2 regions of the Lysinibacillus sp. NPDC093190 genome follow, and region 2 is predicted to be linked to the other one. Evidence: a T-box and tRNA genes for the amino acid it is inferred to sense, from the RefSeq annotation. Region 2 holds a T-box; the other holds one or more tRNA genes.
What was found. A T-box is a leader RNA that pairs with one kind of tRNA and senses whether it is charged. The one in region 2 lies ahead of ileS (isoleucine--tRNA ligase), so its partner is inferred to be a tRNA-Ile.
Positions count from the first base shown of each region.

Region 1: it encodes a tRNA-Ile, which carries the amino acid that the T-box ahead of ileS (isoleucine--tRNA ligase) is inferred to sense. The anticodon was not compared.

Region 1 is NZ_JBNNVG010000032.1:52,148-56,847, reverse strand. Features, by position in the region: tRNA gene ACQKOF_RS20830 (tRNA-Asp) at 1-31, shown strand, start outside; tRNA gene ACQKOF_RS20825 (tRNA-Thr) at 39-111, shown strand; tRNA gene ACQKOF_RS20820 (tRNA-Tyr) at 121-204, shown strand; tRNA gene ACQKOF_RS20815 (tRNA-Trp) at 209-282, shown strand; tRNA gene ACQKOF_RS20810 (tRNA-His) at 330-405, shown strand; tRNA gene ACQKOF_RS20805 (tRNA-Gln) at 415-489, shown strand; tRNA gene ACQKOF_RS20800 (tRNA-Lys) at 505-577, shown strand; tRNA gene ACQKOF_RS20795 (tRNA-Arg) at 599-675, shown strand; tRNA gene ACQKOF_RS20790 (tRNA-Pro) at 693-769, shown strand; tRNA gene ACQKOF_RS20785 (tRNA-Ala) at 785-860, shown strand; tRNA gene ACQKOF_RS20780 (tRNA-Ser) at 875-967, shown strand; tRNA gene ACQKOF_RS20775 (tRNA-Phe) at 975-1,050, shown strand; tRNA gene ACQKOF_RS20770 (tRNA-Gly) at 1,054-1,127, shown strand; tRNA gene ACQKOF_RS20765 (tRNA-Ile) at 1,137-1,213, shown strand; tRNA gene ACQKOF_RS20760 (tRNA-Asn) at 1,218-1,294, shown strand; tRNA gene ACQKOF_RS20755 (tRNA-Glu) at 1,296-1,367, shown strand; gene tnpA (IS200/IS605 family transposase) at 1,534-2,007, shown strand; gene ACQKOF_RS20745 (nitric oxide synthase oxygenase) at 2,706-3,752, shown strand; gene ACQKOF_RS20740 (CynX/NimT family MFS transporter) at 3,797-4,700, opposite strand, start outside.
Region 2 is NZ_JBNNVG010000002.1:18,334-33,154, forward strand. Features, by position in the region: partial or broken gene ACQKOF_RS02040 (IS110 family transposase) at 1-454, shown strand, start outside; gene ACQKOF_RS02045 (hypothetical protein) at 479-823, opposite strand; gene ACQKOF_RS02050 (MepB family protein) at 987-1,496, opposite strand; gene ileS (isoleucine--tRNA ligase) at 1,948-5,037, opposite strand; T-box leader at 5,097-5,336, opposite strand; gene ACQKOF_RS02060 (DUF2785 domain-containing protein) at 5,418-6,263, opposite strand; gene ACQKOF_RS02065 (DUF3221 domain-containing protein) at 6,424-7,368, opposite strand; gene ACQKOF_RS02070 (sigma-70 family RNA polymerase sigma factor) at 7,361-7,879, opposite strand; gene ACQKOF_RS02075 (Lrp/AsnC family transcriptional regulator) at 8,030-8,467, opposite strand; gene ACQKOF_RS02080 (DJ-1/PfpI family protein) at 8,609-9,193, shown strand; gene ACQKOF_RS02085 (LysR family transcriptional regulator) at 9,236-10,087, opposite strand; gene ACQKOF_RS02090 (MFS transporter) at 10,256-11,401, shown strand; gene ACQKOF_RS02095 (hypothetical protein) at 11,916-12,221, shown strand; gene acnA (aconitate hydratase AcnA) at 12,461-14,821, opposite strand, start outside.

The DNA.
Region 1 (4,700 bases), on a different contig from region 2:
ATCGCCGGTTCGATCCCGGTCGGGACCGCCATTTTTATGCCGGTGTAGCTCAGTTGGTAGAGCAACTGACTTGTAATCAGTAGGTCGTGGGTTCGACTCCTATCGCCGGCATCATCCCATGGAGGGGTAGCGAAGAGGCTAAACGCGGCGGACTGTAAATCCGCTCCTTAGGGTTCGGCGGTTCGAATCCGTCCCCCTCCACCATTTTAGGGGCATAGTTCAACGGTAGAATAGAGGTCTCCAAAACCTTTGGTGTGGGTTCGATTCCTACTGCCCCTGCCAGGTTTCGAGGTACTCGTTATCAAACACTGCTGTGATTACATATAGTGGCGATTGTGGCGAAGTGGTTAACGCACCGGATTGTGGTTCCGGCATTCGTGGGTTCGATTCCCATCAGTCGCCCCATTTAATAATTGGGGTATAGCCAAGCGGTAAGGCAACGGATTTTGATTCCGTCATGCCTAGGTTCGAATCCTAGTACCCCAGCCATTCATTTCTTAATATGAGCCATTAGCTCAGTTGGTAGAGCATCTGACTTTTAATCAGAGGGTCGAAGGTTCGAGTCCTTCATGGCTCATCATGTTTTTATAAAAATTATGCGCCCGTAGCTCAATTGGATAGAGCGTCTGACTACGGATCAGAAGGTTATGGGTTCGACTCCTGTCGGGCGCGCCAAAAAAGCCTAATAGTATCGGAATGTAGCTCAGCTTGGTAGAGCACTTGGTTTGGGACCAAGGGGTCGTAGGTTCGAATCCTGTCATTCCGACCATCTTTCCTGATTGTTGGGGCCTTAGCTCAGCTGGGAGAGCGCCTGCCTTGCACGCAGGAGGTCAGCGGTTCGATCCCGCTAGGCTCCACCATTTATATAATTTCCGGAGGTATACCCAAGTCTGGCTGAAGGGATCGGTCTTGAAAACCGACAGGCGGGTAACACCGCGCGGGGGTTCGAATCCCTCTACCTCCTCCATTTTTCCGGGTCAGTAGCTCAGTTGGTAGAGCATTAGATTGAAGCTCTAAGTGTCGGCGGTTCGATTCCGTCCTGACCCACCATCTGCGGGTGTAGTTTAATGGTAAAACCTCAGCCTTCCAAGCTGATGTCGTGAGTTCGATTCTCATCACCCGCTCCAAAAAATAATGGGCCTATAGCTCAGCTGGTTAGAGCGCACGCCTGATAAGCGTGAGGTCGATGGTTCGAGTCCATTTAGGCCCACCATTATTCCGAAGTAGCTCAGTTGGTAGTAGCACCTGACTGTTAATCAGGTTGTCGCAGGTTCGAGTCCTGCCTTCGGAGCCACGGCCCGTTGGTCAAGTGGTTAAGACACCGCCCTTTCACGGCGGTAACACGGGTTCGAATCCCGTACGGGTCATCAAGCATGTTGCACATTCGTGCAACATGCTTTTTTGTATGCTTTGAAAACCCCCTGCTGTGCAGGGGGTTCCGGAAAGCTTTTAGCTATGGACAACAAAAAAGCTCCAATCGTACAGTCAAGTCAGGTCTGGTTAACCGACTTCGTACGAAAGGAGCCTCCAAAAATGGATAATAAAAGTTTAGCACATACAACATGGAATTGTAAGTATCACATCGTGTTTGCCCCAAAGTATAGAAGACAAATTATTTATGGTCAAATTAAAGTCGATGTAGGAAGAATATTACGCCAATTATGTGAAAGAAAAGGTGTAGAAATCATAGAGGCAACAGCATGTCCAGATCATATTCATATGTTGGTAAGCATTCCACCAAAATTAAGTGTATCTGCGTTTATGGGCTATTTAAAAGGGAAGAGCAGTTTAATGATTTTCGATCGACATGCGAATTTAAAGTATAAATATGGTAACCGTCAATTCTGGTGTCGAGGATACTATGTGGATACAGTCGGTCGGAATAAGAAAAAGATACAGGAGTATATAAAAAATCAATTACAGGAAGATATCCTGCAAGATCAAATGACAAAGAAAGAATTCATAGACCCGTTCACAGGAGAAGAAATTAAGAGAAAGAAAAAATAAGTAAGCCGCTTTAGCGGTTTGTGTGGAAACGGAGTGCGGTTGGCAGACCTTTCAGAATGTCTTTAGACATGGGCCAGTCCCCCCAGCGTTTTACGCGCAGAGCAAACCACCAGTTATACTGGTGGTTCTGATTTATGCCAACTAAACTGACAAACAAAGGTCACCATTCGTTAAGGAAATTTTATTTCTAATGCACATGTAATAACGTCTGCTCCTAAATACTGCGAAGGTAGTGACAATGATAAACAAAATTGCAAATGTGACTGAAAGTGTCTCGTGTATTACCTACTTCGAAATAAAAGAACGTTATAATAGCAAGTCTATACTCAATAGTTTTTTCCTCTGTAACTTCCTCTAATTTTTATAATGTCTACTCAAAATAGGAACCCTAATCCATAAATAACTTTAGTTTTAACTTCTTTCAGTAAGTGTTTTGGTAGCGAAAGCGAAGCGTCAGCTACACAGACAAAATACGTTGTTGCTGACGCTACGCTTTCGTGCATAAAACATCTGCAGGCCTAAGCACAAAGCCGAATCTGGACGCAATTATGCCGAGGTATAATTGATAAAAAAGAAGAAATGATATGAAATATTGAACAAAGTATTTCATATATAAAATATGTATGTTTTCAGGCAGATTTTTTCGTGGTGATTATAGTTCCATTCCTCTAATATGAGGGTAGATGGAGGAATTCGATATGAATTTACATGAAGTACAGCGGTTTTTAGAACTTTATCAAGTAGAACAAAATGAGCCTAAAACATGGCTAGAAAATAAATTACAGCAAATTAAAAAAGCAGGCGAATATATACCGACAACGGAAGAATTAATCTTTGGTGCACGAGTAGCATGGCGCAATAGTAATAAGTGTATTGGTCGATTGTTTTGGCAATCGCTGCATGTTGTTGATGCCCGAGATATTTCAAAAGAAGAGGATATTTTCAACGCATTGCTTGAACATATTCAATATGCAACAAATGATGGGAGAATTCGGCCAACAATAACGATTTTTGCACCGGGGCGAGTTCGTGTATGGAATCATCAGCTAATCCGTTATGCTGGCTATGAAACGGAATCTGGAACCGTTGGTGATTCGCATTCTGTTGAGTTTACAAAAGTATGTGAGTCACTTGGCTGGCAAGGTAAGAGAACAGCATTTGACGTGCTTCCGCTCGTTGTACAGGTGGATGGAAGGGAACCACAAGTCTTTACTATCCCTGACGAATATGTACTAGAGGTGCCGATTCGTCATCCGGAATCTGCTCAAGTAGAGAAGTTAGGATTAAAATGGTATGCAGTGCCGATAATTTCGAGTATGCGCTTCCAAATGGCAGGTATCGATTTTGAAGCAGCCCCATTTAATGGCTGGTATATGGGTACAGAAATCGGGGCACGTAATTTAGCAGATCATGAGCGTTATCATATGCTGCCCGTTATAGCAGAAATTTTTAACCTTGATACAACGAAACAGGCTTCTCTATGGCGTGATCGTGCATTAGTTGAGCTGAATATTGCAGTCCTACATTCCTTTAAAGAAGACGGTGTCAGCATCGTAGATCATCATACAGCTGCACAGCAATTTAAATTGTTTGAGGAAACAGAAGAAGCAGCGGATCGTGAAGTTACAGGTAATTGGACGTGGTTGATTCCACCTCTTTCACCAGCTACAACTCATATTTTCCATAAGCCTTATGTTAATGTTTACAATACACCTAACTATTTCTATCAGAAACCACCTTATTAGTAGAGAAAGGCAGCTCACTTTAACTATGAGCTGCCTTTTTTAATTCACATATTCACATATTCATTTTTAGAAGCCCTGAATGAACATAAGAAAAGTATCAATACTACGATAACAAATAACCAACCAGTGATATTCCAGCCACCAAATAAATCATGCAAATAACCAAATAAGATTGGACCGATTGCGGCTAATAAATATCCTAATGATTGTGCAAAACCTGATAAATCAGCTGCCTCAAAAGCTGTACGGGTACGTAGAGTAAAGAACATCATCGCTAATGCGAATGAAGCCCCTCCTGCTAAGCCTAGTAGCACCATCCACAGTACAGCGAGGCTTGTCCATTCCATCACTACTCCGATAAAGCCAACTAAGTAAAATATCGTAAACATTAATACGAGAGGACGTTGAGATGTCATTTTACTAGCGATAATAGGCACAGCTAAAGCCATTGGAACTTGTGAAAATTGCATGATGGAAAACATCCAGCCTGCACGATCAGCAGCTAATCCTTGTGATATATATATTTCAGGAATCCAAGCGGCAGTTGTATAGAATAATAATGACTGAAATCCCATAGCCCCCGCCACTGCCCAAGTAACAGGTGATTTCCATAATGGTGTACGTTCTTTCGTCGTTTTAACAGTAGACTCAGGCTTATTAAATTTCAGCTGTGGAATCCAAATTAATATGGTTAACACCACAAGAACAAGTGCGATTGCTAAAGCTCCCTGCCAGCCAAATGATGAATTGGCAATAGGATAACTAATGCCAGCACCGAGTCCAGCTGTCAAATTCATCGACATTGTGAACAATGCCATAAGTAAACCTACGTGATAGGGAAATTTCAATTTAAGTAATCCGGGAATTAGTACGTTACCGAATGAAATGGCTATACCAATTAGCATAGTACCAAATATGAGTAAACTAGTTGTGCCAAGGGAGCGTAGG
Region 2 (14,821 bases):
CTGATGTTAAAGATGCGGAATGGATCGCCAAGTTACTTCGTCATGGATTACTCAAAGCTAGCTTCATTCCAGACCGCACCCAACGTGAATTGCGAGAATTAGTTCGGTATCGTCGGAGTATGATTGAAGAACGCGCAAGACAACATAAACGCATTCAAAAGGTACTCGAAGGTGCGAATATTAAACTTGGTTCTGTTGTATCAGATGTAAAACCTATCTAGGCGCATTATATAGACGGACTGCAGCTCGAAAGGGTAAAAAACGAGCTGGAATATCCGTTGCTCATGCCATCTTACGCATTGCTTATTACCTTTTAACACGGAAAGAAATGTATGTAGACTTGGGCGAAGACTACTTTGATAAACAAAAAGAACAATCCATTATTCGAAATTCTGTTCGGAGACTTGAAAGTTTGGGTTACAATGTGACCATTACTGAACTTGGTGCTTCCTAATATAATCTAAACCAGATCTCTATTTTAGGCGCTACCATTTTTTTGAATATAAAGGTCGCGTTTGTTTGTGCCAGAGATTTTATTTTCATGGGAGTGGAATAAGAAACTTAGGATAGGAGGTAATAACAATAATAATAGTGCGATTGAAATCAGCCGTTTTGACAATGTTTTTGAGAGTTTATCATTAACATCTCCTTTATACCATCCACTAAATTGCAAGTTATTCCGATATAAAACAGTAAATATAATTAAAATTGAGATTACCATCATAATTCCATAAGTAATTGAATCTTTAGTTCCTAACTTTTGGTAGATATAAGCAACAATATTGCCTGAAATCAAATAAAAAATTATGAGTAAAAAAACCATTCTTATGAACTCCAATAGTACCCTTGCAAAATCCCGTAGTACCCTCATTACATTCACTCTTCAGGCTTTTTTTAATATTCATAAAAAGTAGTCGATCCTTATTTATTAATTTCCTCAAAGTGTGCAGTAAATATTTGAATGACAAAATTTAAAGATATCAATTTTAGTTAGTGTACAATTTTAATAGTTCATGTATTGGTAAACTATTAATATCGTCCAAATTTATAAAATATGGTAATTGCCACTTTTGTGTTGCTATCGCTTGTTTGCTAGTGGGAGTATCCCAACTAGGATAAACTCTAATTGCCATTTTTCCCTTTGTATTAGCGGTTTTAAGAATGTTTTGTTTTAAAAGAATCTCTTTTGGAAAAACGAATTGGCCAAATTCACCATTATCATTAAAAGTATTTATTACCAATAAATCGGTGGCATTATCATATGAGAATGCTTGGTTTTTATTAGCTTCATTCTTTTCCCAAAAGGAAACAAACTGTCCTATCTTAGTAGGTGTTATTTTTGCAACTCTAAATCTAACCGATTTAGAATTCAACTGAAATATCCCAGCCCCATAATCTGAATTTTGAGTTTCTTCTTGGATATTTTTTATAGTTAATTGATTTGGTTCATAAAGTAATTCATTTACATATGCTAACGTCTTCTTAAATTTATTCATAGTTTTACTCCTTATCTGTTACTACAATATACCAGTATATCATCTGCGAATTGGTCACCGTAATTGATCTAAAAAAACTTTATTTCTCCATTTCGATTTTACTGCACATTTTCTTTCAGATATTCACTCAATATAGTGATGTAATTTAATATTACACTGTTAGTTGAATAACGGATAAAAAAATTTACAGATACTATACTTTTATTAAATATACTCAAACTATATCTTTAAACACAATAAAAGCTGAACTAATATCAAAATTAGTTCAGCTTAAAAATAGCATATTATAATGTTGCACATTGTTTTAAGTGCATTACTTTAACTCTTGACTTTTAAAAATACTGGTACCTGAGCGTTTCTTTTGGTTACCCCTAAGCAGTTACCGGGATTTACTTGATCACTTCTTCTGTTGACCAGAGTAGTTCCTGGGTTTACCTGAGCAATAAAGATTTTACATCTTAAAATAAACAGAAACTTTTTCATCAAACACTTCTGTCTCTATATATCGTTCACCATGATTGTCACTCACATAATGAATATCATTTAACAACACATTTGCCTTTAATAACGATTCATGCTGCTGGATGATAGTTATTGCTTTGGTACTTCCTTCAATTGAAATTGACACATATTGCTCAACAGGGAGTTTCCATTGTTTGCGTGTATCTTGAATTGTGCGAATTAGTTCTCTAATTTGCCCTTCCTCAAGTAAGCTAGCTGTCAGATGAACATTGATAAGGACCCGGCACGAAGCATCTTCTGCTAAGATGTACTGGTCCTTTACGATGGATTCTGTTAACACGTGCGCTTTTAACAATGATAACTGTTCCCCATCAATCGTTAACGCAACTGAACCTGTTCGCTGTAATATAATTTTCTCCTCGTCATTTAAATTTACTACGTAATCTTTTACTTTGTTGACTTTTGCTCCAAATACTGCACCAGCCGTTTTAAAATTAAGCTTATAATGAACGGTTTCATATGCTGAAAAATCATTTGTCCAAATGCATTCTTTCATATTTAGTTCATCTTTCACGAGCTCGCTATATGGTTGATAATCTGTTATCTCACCGTCAACAGAGACAATCATTTCACTTAACGGCTGCTTTACCTTGATTCCTTGACTATTACGGATGCTGCGGCCAAGCTCTACGACTGTTAAAATATTCGCCATTTCTTTTTCAAGCTTTGGATTCAATAGTTGTTCATTGTATGTTGGGTAGTTTTGTAAATGAACACTTTTTCCTGATAATTGTCGATATAAATCCTCCGCAATAAATGGTGTGAATGGTGCTAGTAATTGACAAATTGTCGTTAGCAGCTCATACAGTGTACTATAGGCACCCCGTTTATCCTCTGTCAGCCCATTTGCCCAAAATCTTGCTCGTGAGCGACGGATATACCAGTTACTTAGCTCTTCTACAAGCTTACCAATTTCACGTGTTGCTTGTGTAAATTGATAGTCGTCCATAGATTTTGTCACAAGCTGGATCGTATGATGTAATCGAGATAATATCCAATGATCTAGTTTTGTACGCGTGCCAGTCTTTTCTGCATCGTATTGGAAACCATCTATTTCTGCATATAGCTGATAAAATTTAAATGTATTATCGAGTGTATCGACTAGCTTTGATTTCGCATCCATCACAATCTTCTCAGAAAAGCGTTTAGGATTCCAAGGAGAACTGTCCACTAAGAACGCCCATCGTAAAGCATCCGCTCCATACTGTTCTATCAGTTCAACTGGTTCTAATGCATTTCCTTTGCTTTTCGACATTTTCTGCCCATGCTCATCTAAAACATGCCCTAAAGAAAGGACATTTTTATAAGGTGCCTTTCCTGTAAATAAAGCCGAAACCGCTAATAAACTATAGAAAAAGCCTCGTGTTTGGTCGATGCCTTCGATGACAACATCAGCAGGGAATTGATTGTTAAAAGTCGTAAGGTCTCCAAAAGGATAATGATGCTGCGCAAATGGCATAGATCCACTATCAAACCATACATCAATCACTTCAGGTGTACGTTCCATGTCACCACTACACTTTGGACAAGTACACACAACCTCGTCAATATACGGCTTATGAAGTTCGATGTCATGTAAAGTGCCCTTCGCTAATTCTTTTAAAGATGCAATACAATTTGGCGCCTCTTCATGACCACAATCCTGACAAACCCACACATTTAGCGGTGTACCCCAATAGCGATTACGGCTAATATTCCAGTCCACTAGATTTTCCAAAAAATTACCAAATCTACCGTGTTTAATGTGATCAGGATACCATGTAACTTGTTCATTTTTTTGTAAAAGTTTATCTTTCAATGTAGACATGTTGATAAACCAGCTGTCAGTTGCGTAATAAAGCAACGGTGAATCACAGCGCCAGCAATGAGGATAACTATGTTCATACTTTTCCTTATCAAACAATAGCTCATCTTTTGAGAGCATTTTAATAATGTCGACATCGCAATCTTTCACAAATTTACCGACAAGCTCTGGAACTTCTTCTGTATAACAGCCTTTCAAATCAACAACATTGACAAACGATAGCCCATTTTGCTGAACCGTTTTATAATCGTCCTCCCCATATGCAGGAGCGATATGGACGATACCAGTTCCACTATGCTCTGTGACATAATCGGCCAGCACAACGACATGACCTTTATTAACGGTTACGTATGAAAAAGGTGGAATGTACGATACACCTTCAAATTCATGACCATTATGCTCACTCAATATTTCAACGGGTTCAGTAAAAACCTTTTCCACTAATGATTTTGCCAAGATATATACTTTATCGTGCTGCTTCACTCGAACATACACGAGCTTAGGATTCATTGCCAAGGCAACATTGGCAGGTAATGTCCATGGAGTCGTTGTCCAGCCAAGAAAATATTCATCTTTATCCTTTAGCTTAAACATAGCCGTGACAGATAAATCCTTTACATCCTTATAGCCCTGTGCAACTTCATGAGAGCTTAATGATGTTTGACAGCTAGGGCAATATGGTGAAACACGGTGCCCCTTATATAAAAGCTTTTCCTTGTGCACATGACTTAAAATATTCCAAACGGACTCAATATAATCATTACTTAGCGTTAAATACGGGTCATCCATGTCAATCCAATAGCCTAGCTGCTCTGTAAAGGAGCGCCACTTCTTCTCATAGGTAAATACACTTCCCTTACACTCTTGAATAAATTGTTCAACACCATATTTCTCAATTTCTTGCTTGCCAGAGATGCCTAGCTTTTTTTCTACGCCCAACTCTACAGGCAAACCATGTGTATCCCAACCAGCTTTACGTTCAACCAAATAACCTTGCATCGTTTTATAACGAGCCACGACATCTTTAATCGTTCTGCCAAATGCGTGACCTACGTGTGGTAAACCATTCGCTGTTGGCGGTCCTTCGTAAAATACAAAAGGCTGCTGCCCAACACGATTTGTCACAGATGTTGCAAACGTGCCTTCTTGCTCCCACAATGCTCGAATCCGTATTTCTCGTTCAACCGTTGTTTCCTTCTTCTGTTCTGCTTGCATATTAGTTCCTCCTATACAATTAATTTTGTATAAAAGGCATACAAAAAACCCCGTCCCAAGTAAGGGACGGGGTTAACCGCGAATACCACCCTAATTCTATTGAATCAACGTTCAATAGCACTTAGCAACGTACAATCATACGTGTTCTTTTTAACGGTAGACACCCGGATTAGCTTACTATGTTCAGCCAATCTTCTCAGAGAGGATCTTCATGTAACACCTGCACACCGACTTCCACCAATATGTCGGCTCTCTGTAGAACAAAATGAAACACTACTTTTTCTCATCAACGAATTTGTATGCTTTTATTGTCACTCATCTTAACAAACTAATTTTTGTCTGTCAATAATTTCAAAGCACTAATATTGGTAGTGATTTCCTTATAATTCATTGAGACATGCTTCGATGCTTTTATGAAGAGCTGCGAACTTAGGCTTTCTATTTGTTTTAATATAAAAGCTTTTTACAAAGGTTTTACAGTTAAAAAGTAAAATTCTATGATGCTGAACATCGAGCTGTTCTTTTCTTACGTTTAAAGTAGCAGGTAATTCTTGCAGCAATTTAGTGATCTCTTGCTCCTCTAAACCATGCTCAAGCATTGTGAAAATAGGTACTAAAATCCGTTCATCTTCATTATGTATGAAAGCATAATTTTCTTGCAAAACGGTGTTCCATAATGCGCTTACAATTTCAATATAAGAAGTTTTATTTAATTTTGGATTTTTCACTAATTCATTCATTGCATCAGCCATATGTGCAACACTATGAGCCCAACCTTTCACCGGCACGTAGCCTCTTACATCCGTTTCAGCTGATAAATAAGCTAGTAATTGATCTTTACAATCATTTATTTTGTGCTCAGATAAAAAATCATCTTCATTTTCCCTAAATAAAATAAGTGCGATTAAAAGCGACGTAAATGTACGGGTAAAAACTAAATCTGATTCGCTTTCTGTAATACCCTTACATAATAAATTATTTAAACATTCCTCAAAAAGCTCCGTTAAAAGTGAATGCTCTAGAAAGTTTTTTTCACGGATCAATTCATAAAACGATCCATAAATTAAGTCATCTCTCAGTTCGCTATCTAATGAACCGATATGTAGCATCATTGATTGTATGAGATGAGTTTGGTCCTCTTGCTGCCACATTTTATTTCCACTATTTATGTCTGTTAGTATTTTTTTTAATTCATTTTCCTTAAGTAGGTTTTTATTTAGTATCATATCCAATCTTTCTCCCTTACCTTTTTGTGAATTTGCATAATCATCTTTTACCACGCCCTTGACTATACAAATACTTACAATAATTGTACACTAATCCAAATATAAAAACAGCTAAAAAAAAGCTAGACATTCTTGAAATTTTTGAATGTCTAGCCTTGATTTATTTATACTCTTCTAGTATTTTTACGCTGTCTATATCAGCAAATCTTACTATATTTACATCATGTTGGTTTCTATCCTCGTTATATTTAACTTCTACATAATCACCAAGTGATAATGTTTTGGGAGTATCAATTAATGGGAACCACATACCATTACCATATTTTTTTACGATTTCATCTACAGATAATTCACCAATATTCGATTCATCGACATGAGAAACTACTAAAAATTCATGTTCCTTAATGGCTACGACTACCCCATCTTTTGAACGACTTCCCTTCTCCTTAACTGGAATATCATATTTTTCACGTAGGTATGTTATTTCTTGACTATAATGTTCCTCAAAATAGTTCAAAGCGTCTCTTTCCACTAGGAAAAGTAGCATCATTCTTTCTACGTCTTTGTATCGATTTTTTTCCTGCTCTAGTAATGTACTGATAGTAACAAATTTATAAATCATTGGTTTAGTAAATTGTTCAATATATTCTTCTTTTGTAAGATTCATCTTTTTCAATTGTTCAGCTTTTATACTTGATTCTAGCATGACTTCAAGCTCTTTATCGATGTTTTCTTGAGTAGGCACTACCCCCTTTGATTGTGCGTAAGCATATAAAGATTCCCACTGTAAATAGGATTCAAATCGCTCCTTTCCATCAGCTGTCAATTTCTGACCCTTTGCATTAGGATCTATTTCCAAATAGAAGTATAAATACTTTTCATCAAATAGAGTCGGTATACTTGCTGATTGCTCCTGATTTCCGCTGTATTGAGTATATAGAAAGATGCCAATACAAACTGTGAATATAATAGATAATACACTATATTGCCAACGCCAAGATTTTTTCTTCATCTCACGCTGTTCTAAATGCTGTACAACATTAGTCATAACACGCTTTTTACTTTCGCTTAAATCCTTTAATACCTTTACATCGACTTTACTCATGCAGCAGTACCTCCCATTCAATATGCTGTAGCTTTGGCTTTAATAGCTCTCGTCCACGACGTAGCCTTGTTTTCACCGTACTCTCCGGAATACTTAAAAGCTCGGCAATTTCAATGACAGGCATTTCCTCAAAATAATAATAAATAAGGACCTCACGCTGTTTTAATGGTAGTGCTAAGATGGCGTTTTCAATTAAGGTTTGTTCATCCTGCTGCACTAGCATGTCCCTTTTCGTGACAGCCTGCTTGGCAAAGATCTTCTGTTGAACTTGTATTTTACGGTATGTCCAGCTGCGTAAATAGTCTTTACTTTTGTTAATGACGAGCCTCGATAAATATGCCCGTAACTCTCCTCTTTCTTCATAGTTTTGCTGATTATCGTAAAATTTAATAAATACATCTTGAACGATATCTTCAGCACTTTGTAAATCTTTGACGTAATAAAAGGCAAGTCGGATGAGCCTTTCTGTATGCTGCTGCATTATTTCTTCGAGTTCTTTAATTTCAAGCAACATCTCTCCCCCTCTCTGCCCTATAAACGGTGCTCACGGTATAGAGGTTTGCTTTTTTTGTATTTTTTTAAATAAAGATCTTGATTTTGGTTTAATTGGAATATATTTTATGTTCCTCTCATTATTCGAGCAACTCCGAATTCACTTATTCTAATTTTTATCAGAAAAAGGCGCAATGACCGCTTTTTCATTTGAAGAAAGTACAATATTTGTTGATGGGGTTCCATAAGGCATTGCCTCATCAATAAACTGCTCCAATGTTTGCACTGAATTGGTTGCAATTTTTACAATATAACTTATTTCACCCGCTACACGATAGCATTCAAGGACATCGGGATGTGCGTTACAAAAATCCGATAGACTTTTACAATCAATTGATTTAAATAAAATAATGGCTTGAATGTCGCGATTCAACTTTTTTAAATTTACCTTTGCACTATAAGCTTCAATAATCCCTTGCTCTTCTAATTTTTTAACACGCTCAATTACTGCTGGAGATGATAAATGAACCATCGCCGCTAATTCCTTCATCGACATTTTTGCGTTTCGCTGCAATTGCTGTAAAATTTCAGTATCTATTTGATCCATATGTATCCACCTTTTTTAATAAATTAGATTTAATAAAATTCCTTTTATTATAAAGCAAATCATCTAAATTACATTATACAGATTCTGTCATTGAATAGCCTTATTCATTACAATTAAACATATAAAGGAGGCATTAATAACGTGAAAAAAATATTATTACTATTAGCAAATGGTTTTGAGGCTGTAGAGGCGAGTGTTTTTACAGATGTACTTGGTTGGAATAAATGGGAGGGCGACGGTACAACAGAGGTCGTGACCGTTGGATTGCATCCGCAATTGCAATGTACATGGAATTTTAACGTAGCTCCCGAAAAATTGCTGCATGAAATTTCATTAGAAGATTTTGATGCACTTGCGATTCCTGGAGGCTTTGAGGAAGCTGGATTTTATGATGATGCCTTTAGCGAGGAATTCCAGGCGGTCGTTCGTCATTTCGATGAACACAAAAAACCGATTGCAACGATTTGTGTAGCTTCCCTAATTTTAGGTCAAAGCGGAGTACTACATAATCGCAAAGCTACTACTTATAATCATCCAACTAGTAAACGATTATCACAGTTACAATCCTATGGTGCAAACATCGTCAACGAACGAATTGTTCGAACTGAACATATTATTACATCCTCAAATCCTGGCACTGCATTCGACGTTTCCTTTAGCTTACTAGAAATGCTGACATCTGAGGAAAATACAAAAAAGGTAAAGGATTTAATGGGGTTTAAGTAATTTAATGAAGCTGCCTCAATGCGTTAAGGCAGCTTCATTCCATTAATTTGATAATAAATGATATAACTTCGATCCAAATTCTTTGCTTTTTGCAACCAATGAAATTGTTCTTGTTCTTCCAAAATTATTAATTGGTAAGGCAAAAAGCTGAAGATGACCGATATTTTTAGCCATTAACTCTGGTACAATCGTTATTCCCATACCAGAAGTTACAGCTCCAAAGATAAAATCCCCAAAGCTCACTTCGCTTATGATATTAGGCTTATAGCCAAGCGCTTGTATTTGTTCTATTATCTCCTTCCTTGAATCACAAGGAGCTTGATGAACAATAAGTGGCTCCTCACACAATTCTGCAAGGTCAACTGCTGTTCTTGAATTAAAACGATGATACAACGGAAACACAGCATAGTAAGGCTCCGTAAACAATTCCCAACTCCACAAAGATTCCCCCGCATATTTTGCATCCACAAATACTGCATCAAGTCTACCTTTTTGTAAAGATTGCAACAGTTCATTTGAAGTATTTTGAATCATTAACGTTATAGGTCGATCTAGTAGCTTAAGTTCATTCATTTTGTTTGGCAAATAATAGGTGGCTAAGCTGGGCAGACCACCGATGGCAATTGGATTGCTCTGGTTAAATTGCTGCAATTCTTCACGAATAGCTGTTAATTCAGTCAAAACTGGTGTAATTCGAGTGTAAAAACGTTCGCCAGCTTCTGTTAATTCAATACCAATGGATGCCCTATGAAATAGCTCGATGCCAAGATTATTCTCTAAATTTTTTATATGTTTACTTAGTGCAGGTTGGGAAAGATTCGTGATTTGAGCAGCTTTAGAAAAACTTTTTTGATTGGCAGCAGCAATAAAACTATGTAACCATTCTACATTCATTATATCCCTCCATACCCTATAACGATTTGTTATATCCTTATAAAATAGTGATTGTTCCATATTCTTGGTTTTTTTAGTAACCTATTAAATATACAAGGTGCTTCGATTATAACATAACGTTATAGGTCATCTATACATTGCATCTTTAATTTTATGGAGGTTCAATAAATGAAAAATGTTTTATTATTATCCTTTGGCATGTTTGCCTTGGGCTTTGATGCCTATGTAATCGCAGGGCTTCTCCCAGGAATTAGCGATACGTATCAAAAAAGTACATCACAAGTCGGCCAAGCTGTGAGTATTTTCACTTTATTTTACGCTATCTCAGCGCCATTATTTTCTTCTTTACTTGCAGGAAAACCAATTAAAAAAATCTTAATAGGATCAATGCTTATCTTCACAATAGCGAATAGCATTACAGCTTTAGCGCCGACCTTTTCTATTCTTCTACTATCGAGAGCAATTGCAGGGACCGGAGCTGGTTTATTTTCACCATTAGCAGTATCGGCCTCTTCAAAGTTCGTTTCTAGTGGGAGGAGAGGGCGAGCTCTAGGATTGACTATTGGAGGAATGAGTATGGGAACAGTGCTTGGGGTACCTTTGGGTATTTATATATCCAGCTTATTTGATTGGAAATTAACACTTTGGCTATTAGTTATGATTGGTGTAATTTCTGTATTATGTATGTATATATTTCTTCCCAATTTTCCTACAACACCTCCCCCTGCACTAAACGAACGATTAAAAATGTTCCTAGATAAAAGAGTAACAATAACTGTATGTATAACATTTTTTTCCAGTGTTGCTAGCCTAGGATTATACACATATCTATCTCCCCTATTAGAAGAAATGGCAAGCTCCAGCAATTTAACGATGTATCTTTGGGCATGGGGACTCGGTGGCTTGTTTGGAAGTTTAATGATCGGTTACTTGATCGACTATTTCGGGAAACCAAAAGCTTTAGTTACAATCATTTTAATCACTTTAACTTTATCCATTATCTGTATACCATTAATGCTTAACTTACCGATATTAAAGTACTTACCGTTCTTTGTCTGGGGAGCAATGGGTTGGGCATGTCAAGCACCTCAACAACATATTTTACTATCATATCAGCCGAATAATGGGAGTTCGGTAGTTGCAATAAACAGTTCTGTTAATTATTTAGGCAGTGCAATAGGTGCAAGCTTAGGTGGGATTGTACTGTCCTTGCAGATGGGATCAGTAATATTGATTTATTTTGCGATAATCTCTATGTTATTCGCAATTTGTTTACAGTTCTATAGTTTGAAGAACAAATTTAGCGTTATTTAATAATTGCGATTCTAACTGTTGATTCGATGATCCTATTCGTCATTTTGATGGTTAGAATCGCAATTTTGTGTTTCTATCCTATCATTTAAGGGTGGGGCTTTCAGTCGCTTTAGCGTTTCTTTCCGTCGCTCTGGCGATTCTTTCCGTCACTTCGGCGGGACCTTCCGTCGTTGGAGATTCTTTCCGTCGTTTAGGCAGTTCTTTCCGTCACTTCGATGGTTCCATCCGTCGCTCTGGCGATTCTATCCGTCACTTCAGCCGGGTTATCCATCACTAAGAGTTATATGATGTATTTGTATTACAACCATTGGCAATGGCATTGGAAAAGCTACCACCTGCAAAGTACATACAGCAGCTTTAACAAGTTTCCTAAATATCCTTTGCAAAGGTACATTTTAAAGTTGCCGTTGATTGAAAAACACAATATATTAAATAGAAACTCCTACAATCTGTAACAATTTGTAATTTAGTTCGTCTAATTGGCAATAGAATGAAATTTTTTGGAAGCAGTCTAATGAAAAAAATTTTGTTTCTAATTTTGTTGGTAAGTCTGTTTTTGGTTTCTGCTTGTACAAATGGAAAAACGCAATCATTAGAAGCCTTTTATAAGGATGCAAAAATTGAAAGTATATCTAAAGTGATCATCCAAGATGGTTCAACTGGTGCTTCAAAAACGATAACTAAGCAAAAACAAATCAATGAATTCGTTTCTCTGATTAAAGATATAAAGTTTACTCCGCAAGACAATCAAGAAAACGTGTTGGATGGAGATATGATATTACTCTTTTTGATAGTAAAAGAGAATTTAAATTCACACTAAGTGAAATTGACAACATCTACTGTGATTCAAACCCAGATATTTATCCTATTGTAGAGAACTATTACAAACAGTTGGAAATTGTAGAAGAGTAAAGATTTTAAAACTAAAGACCTCTTTATATTGAAGTCTTTTTTATGCATTTGGTGGGGCTATCCATCACATTGACGGTTCGGAGCTTCTATCCATCATTTTACAGAAAAAAACCGATCTCCTAAGAGATCGGTTTTTTATTTAAATGATTACTGAGCAGCTTTCGCGCGAAGAACCATTTGTAGGATACCACCGTGACGGTAGTAGTCTACTTCTACTTCTGAGTCGAAACGAGCTAAAGCTTGGAAAGTTTTAACTGAACCGTCTTCAGATTTAGCAGTAACTGTTAAGATTTCACGTGGTTTTACGTTATCAGTAATGTTAACAGAGATTTCTTCTTTACCAGTTAAGCCTAAAGTATCAGCAGATTCACCTGGCATGAATTGAAGTGGAAGAACACCCATCATTACTAAGTTAGAACGGTGGATACGCTCGTAAGATTGTGCGATAACTGTTTTGATACCAAGTAAGTTTGTACCTTTAGCAGCCCAGTCGCGAGAAGAACCCATACCGTAGTCGTTACCAGCAAGTACTACTAAGCCAGTACCTTGCTCTTGGTATTTCATACATGCGTCATAGATGTACTCTACTTCACCAGTTGGCCAGTAAGTAGTGAAACCACCTTCTGTACCAGGAGCAACTTGGTTACGGATACGGATGTTTGCAAATGTACCACGCATCATAACTTCGTGGTTACCACGACGAGAACCGTATGAGTTGAAGTCACGGATTGCAACACCGTTTTCGATTAAATATTTACCTGCAGGTGTATCTTTACCGATTGCACCAGCTGGAGAAATATGGTCAGTTGTAATTGAGTCACCGAACTTCGCCATAACGCGTAAGCCTTCTAAGCCTTTAATAGCTTCTGGCTCTTTCGCAAGACCTTGGAAGAATGGTGGGTTTTGGATGTAAGTTGATTTGTCATCAAATGTGTATAGAGACTCAGTTGATGTTTCAATTGCATTCCATTTTTCGTTCGCTGTGAATACAGTTTCGTATTCTTTTTGGAATAATTCACGGTTAACTACAGTGCCTAATACAGCGTTAACTTCTTCAGTTGAAGGCCAGATATCAGCGAAGAATACTTCGTTGCCATCTTTATCTTTACCGAATGAATCTTTTTGTAGGTCGATATCCACAGTACCAGCAAGTGCATAAGCAACAACAAGTGGTGGAGAAGCTAAGTAGTTAGCTTTTACAAGTGGGTGTACGCGACCTTCGAAGTTACGGTTACCAGAAAGAACTGATGTTACGAATAAGTCGTTATCTTTGATAGCGTCTTCGATTTCAGGAAGTAATGGACCTGAGTTACCGATACATGTTGTACAGCCGTAACCTACAGTGTTGAAACCAATTTCGTCAAGGTAAGTTTGTAAACCTGAATCTTCAAGGTAACCAGTTACTACTTTAGAACCTGGTGCTAAAGAAGTTTTTACCCATTTAGGCACAGTTAGACCTTTTTCTACAGCTTTTTTCGCCACTAAGCCCGCAGCAATTAATACGTATGGGTTAGATGTATTTGTACAAGAAGTGATCGCAGCGATTGCTACAGCACCTGTTGGGATTTCAACATCACCTTCAGCAAATTTAGCTACAGAAGTTTTTGCGAATTCATCTTCAGTTAAACCGAAACCTTGTGTACCTTGTGGTGCCACTACTGCTTCTTTGTAACGAGTACGCATTTGAGATAGTGGAATTAAGTCTTGTGGACGTTTTGGACCAGAAAGGTTTGGTTCGATTTCATCTAAGTTTACTTCTAATACGTCAGTGTAAACTGGCTCTAATGTTGGATCGAAGAACATGTGGTTAGCTTTTAAGTAAGATTCTACAACCGCGATGTGCTCTTCGTCACGACCAGTTAAACGCATGTAGTTTAATGATTCTTCGTCAATTGCGAAGTAACCACATGTAGCACCATATTCAGGAGCCATGTTAGAGATTGTCGCACGGTCAGCTAGTGGTAATTTAGTTACGCCAGGTCCGAAGAACTCAACGAATTTACCAACTACGCCACGTTGACGTAATACTTGTGTTACTTTTAATGCTAAGTCAGTAGCAGTAGTTCCGTTTGGAAGATCGCCAACTAATTTAACACCGATAACTTCTGGAATTGGGAAGTATGAAGGTTGACCAAGCATACCTGCTTCAGCTTCGATACCACCAACGCCCCATCCAAGAACGCCGATACCGTTGATCATTGTTGTATGTGAGTCAGTACCTACTACTGAATCTGGGAAAGTTTCGAATGTACCGTCAGCATTTTCGTTTACGTGTACAACTGGAGCTAAATACTCTAAGTTTACTTGGTGAACGATACCAGTTGCTGGTGGTACAGCACGGAAGTTATTGTAAGCAGTTTGAGCCCATTTTAAGAAGTTATAACGCTCAGCGTTACGTTCGAATTCAAGGTCCATGTTTGCTTGTAATGCAGATGCATTACCGTATTTGTCTACTTGTACTGAGTGGTCAATTACAAGGTCAACTGGAATAGCAGGGTTGATTTTGCT